One region of the Gallintestinimicrobium sp. genome, then DNA from elsewhere that is predicted to be linked to it. Evidence: predicted binding sites of a transcription regulator. Region 1 holds the regulator's gene; the other holds the start of a gene.
The links. The regulator HrcA, encoded in region 1, represses chaperone genes, less so after heat shock. The targets are predictions, from matches to a motif close to TGTTAGCACTCNNNNNNNNNGAGTGCTAACA.
Positions count from the first base shown of each region.

Region 2: the regulator HrcA is predicted to act here: its motif matches at 1,086-1,116, upstream of htpG (molecular chaperone HtpG).

Region 1 is NZ_JBKVPW010000003.1:17,976-20,181, reverse strand. It holds gene grpE (nucleotide exchange factor GrpE) at 1-597, opposite strand, end outside; gene hrcA (heat-inducible transcriptional repressor HrcA) at 627-1,655, opposite strand; gene ACLTOQ_RS03535 (DUF6465 family protein) at 2,062-2,206, opposite strand, start outside.
Region 2 is NZ_JBKVPW010000018.1:41,623-43,828, forward strand. It holds gene ACLTOQ_RS13925 (peptidyl-prolyl cis-trans isomerase) at 1-915, shown strand, start outside; gene htpG (molecular chaperone HtpG) at 1,224-2,206, shown strand, end outside.

The DNA.
Region 1 (2,206 bases):
GTGACGTACCACGGTGTCCCTGTACATGTAGCCCTTTAAAAGCTCCTGTGCTACAGTTCCGGGTTCCAGCTCATCGTTTTCCACCTGCATCACTGCGTTGTGGAAGTTGGGATCGAACTCTTTGCCGACCGCTTCGATCGGTTTTACACCGAGGTTTTCAAGCTCTGTTAGCAGCTGCCTGTAAACCTTGTTCATACCGTCTACAAAAGGAGCATCCTTTTCGTCTTCCGGTACGGTTGCAAGTCCTCTTTCAAAATTATCTACAACAGGAAGGATCTTTTCGATCACGCTCTTTGCGCCTGTCTCGAACATCGCAGACTTTTCCTTTTCGGAGCGCTTGCGGAAGTTCTCGAACTCAGCCATCTGCCGCATTACCTTATCCTGCAGCTCGTTGATCTGTGCCTTTACGGCATCTTCCTTTTTCTCTTTTTTTCTTCCGGAAAAGAAGCCTTTTTTATCTTTTTCCTCAGAAGCTTCCCCATCTTCCGGAGTTTCTGTATTTTCTGCGGAAGCCTCCGCAGTTTCTTCACATTCTTCCGTATTCCGTTTTTCCTGCGTTTCGGTTTCCGATGTGTCCTGCTTTACTTCCTCTTCCATTCTCTCTTCTGCCACGCCTGTCACCCTTTCTACTTCTTATATAAAGTATCCAACTCGTTCATCAGTGTCTTTAAGGTACCGATGACCTTGTCATAATCCATTCGTTTGGGACCGATGATTCCGATCGTACCTCTCATGCCCTCTCCAAGCTCATAGGTTGCAGTTACGACGCTGCAGTCCTTCATGGACGAAACCGGCGTCTCATTGCCGATATAAACCTGAATGCCGGTGTTATTCTCTTCGGAAAGGGAATCCTGAACCAGCTCTCCCAGCGCTTTCTTTTCTTCAAATACATTGATCAGCTCGCTGGTCTTTTCCCGATTGTCCGTCAGCTCCGGATATTTCAGGATGTTATTGGTTCCGCTGGTATAGATCTTTAAATCCTCATCCGACCGGATCGCTTCGGCAACTGCATCAATCACTCCGCTTACAATGCCGCTGTGAACGCCTGCCTGCTGCTTCATCTCCGAAATCATCGCAAGATTGATTTCATCAATCGACAGCCCGTTTAAATGGGTGTTTAACAGGATGTTCAGTTTCAGGAGTGTCGCATCATCCAGATCCTCTTCGACCTGAAGCATCGTGTTCTTGATCACATTGCCTTCTACTACAACAACTGCCAGAAGCTGATGCTCATCTACTTTTGAAAGCTGGATGAATTTCAGCTTATTGCGCTGATACTGGGGTGTGGTGATCATCGCCGCATAGTTGGTGTTGGTCGCCAGCACTCTCGCCACTCTCTTTAAGAGAGTGTCCATCTTTTCATCCTTTTCCAGAAGCAGACCTTTTAACTCTTCCACTTCACGTTCCCGCTCACCCAGCATGGTGTCTACATAAAAGCGGTAACCCTTATCAGAAGGAATCCGTCCTGCAGAGGTATGGGGCTGTAAAATGTAGCCCATTTCTTCCAGATCGGACATCTCATTGCGGATGGTCGCGGAACTTAAATTCAAATCGGTATACTTGGAAATTGTCCTGCTGCCCACCGGCTCTCCTGTCTCCAGATAGTTCCGAATAACTGCCTGCAGAATTTTCTTTTTCCTTTCATCGAGTTCCACGTTCTCACCTGCTTTCTGATTTGTTAGCACTCAATCACTTGGAGTGCTAACACCTTCTGATGATTACATTACCACTCCCCTACTCTATTGTCAACAGATTTTCCCAAAATACTTGTGAAGATAGTGTGAAAAATAAGCGTGATCGCTTATTTTTCGCACAGCTATTTGTGCCACAGGCGTCACAAAGTAGTTAGGATCGCAGAGCCGAACTGGACGTTCGCCTCGCGATTCCTTCGGCGCAAAGCGCCTGCGGAATGGAGAATTTATGAAAAAAGCAGCCGCACCGGGAAGGATTCGTCCCCGATACGGCTGTTCTTATTTCTGTGTATTATGTACGTTCTGACTCTGCAGCGCCCGCTCAGATTATGGCGACGCCTGCTTTCGATTGCGGTGTCTGCTCAGACACTTAGATTCCGAAGCTTCCGCTCGTTGTACCGTTGATCACATAGTATACTGCGCTCTCTTCCGGCTTTACATACAGCTCAACGCTCTTGAACTCTTCCGGTGCGTTGCCCAGGTCATACTGCCATACATCTTTGGCAATCTCAACC
Region 2 (2,206 bases), on a different contig from region 1:
AAGGTCGTTCTGACGGCGGGTCTGAAAAAGAACGAGGTATTCCGGATTTCGAGTGCGTCTTGTGTGCTGCCGGAGGTGATGGTATATCTGACGAACATGCAGAATCAGTATGAATCCGTCTATGGAAGCCAGATCTGGAACGCTTCCGACGGACAGCTTTCGCTGGAGCAGGAGGAACGGGAACAGGTGTTGACACAGCTGGCGAGAATCAAGGTGATGAATCTGCTCGCCCAGAAAAAAGAAGTGACGCTGGATGATAAGGAAAAGGAGCGTGCGGCAGCGGCGGGCAGGGAATATTTTACTTCCTTGAACAGCGCGGAAGTGACGGCACTCAACGTGACGCAGGATCTGATTACGAAGATGTATGAAGAGTATGCGCTTGCAGAAAAGGTTTATCAGACGATTGTAGAAAATGTCAATCCGGAGGTCAGTGACGATGAAGCGCGCACCATCACGGTAGATATGATCAGGGTCAGCGATTCTGCCAAAGCTTCCCAGGTGCTTGGCAAGGCAAAAGAAGAAGGCGTGGATTTTGAGACGCTTGCGCAGGCAGAGAGCGAGGACCAAACGGTGACGCAGTCGTTTGGAAAAGGCGAGGTTTCGGAAGCACTGGAAAAGGCGGCGTTTAACCTCGGCAAGGACGAGATCAGTGACGTGGTGGAATCAGACGGAAGTTACTATATTTTAAAATGTATCAGCACGTTCGACGAGGCGCAGACCAAAGCGAATAAGGAAAAAATAGTAAAACAGCGCCAGAGCGAGGCATTCGATACGGAATATACGGCGTTTGAGCAGACATTGGTACGTCAGCTCAACGAGGAACTCTGGAATTCCGTCACGATGATTCATCAGGACGATGTCAAAACTTCCAGCTTTTTTGAAGTATACCAGATGTATTTCCAGCATCAGGAGTGAGCAGGAATAGCTGGGCATTCCGGCAGGACGTCGTGCTTCCGGCTTATGAAAACTGCCCTGTCGGACGCTGCGTTTCAGCTTATGAAAACTGCCCGACAGTGTGCTGTACCCTGTTTATGAAAAATTTAGAATTGCGGGAAACGCGGCAACCATGCGGGCTTTCAAAGAATTATTAGCACTCAGTCAAAATGAGTGCTAATTTTTTATTGACTTTTTGAAACGACAGGACTACACTATGGATAAAGCTTGGAGGAAAGCTTCTCCAGGCATCTGAAAACGAACTGAGAAAGAAAGGATCGTGATATTTCATGGCTGAAAAGCACGGAGCATTATCAATTAACAGCGACAATATTTTTCCGATTATTAAAAAGTGGTTATATTCGGATCATGACATTTTTTACAGAGAGCTGATTTCCAACGGCTGCGATGCCATTACGAAGTTAAAGAAGCTGGATATGATGGGAGAATACGAGCTTCCGGAAGGCTACAAGCCCAGAGTGGATGTTATCGTTGATCCGGATGCAAAGACCATCCAGTTTATCGATAACGGTGTCGGCATGACTGCGGATGAGGTGGAGGAATACATTAACCAGATCGCATTTTCCGGCGCGACAGATTTTATCGCAAAATATAAAGATAAGACAAACGACGACCAGATCATCGGTCATTTCGGCCTGGGCTTCTATTCCGCATTTATGGTAGCAGATGAGGTGCATATCGATACCCTTTCCTGGCAGAAGGATGCAAAGCCGGTTCACTGGGAGTGCGACGGCGGCACAGAATATGACATGCAGGATGGTACCCGCACAGAAGTCGGTACCTGCATTACCCTGTTCTTAAACGAGGACTGCCTGCAGTTCTGCAACGAGTATAAGGCAACCGAAGTGATCAAAAAGTATTGTTCCTTCATGCCTGTGGAAATTTACGTTTCCAGAGCCAATACACCTGAGACACAGACGATTCTTGCGAGTGAGAAGCTCGACAGCGATCATGTGATCGAAGAAGTGAAGAAAGAAAAGGAAGAAGATCCGGATAAGCTCAAAATTACAAAGCGTCCGGAACTGATCAACGATACTCACCCGCTCTGGACGAAGAACCCCAGTGAATGCACAAAGGAAGAGTACATTGATTTCTACCGCAAGGTATTTATGGATTACAAGGAGCCTCTGTTCTGGATTCATCTGAACATGGATTATCCGTTCAACTTAAAGGGTATCCTTTACTTCCCGAAGATCAACATGGAATACGAATCCATCGAGGGCGTCATCAAGCTGTACAACAATCAGGTATT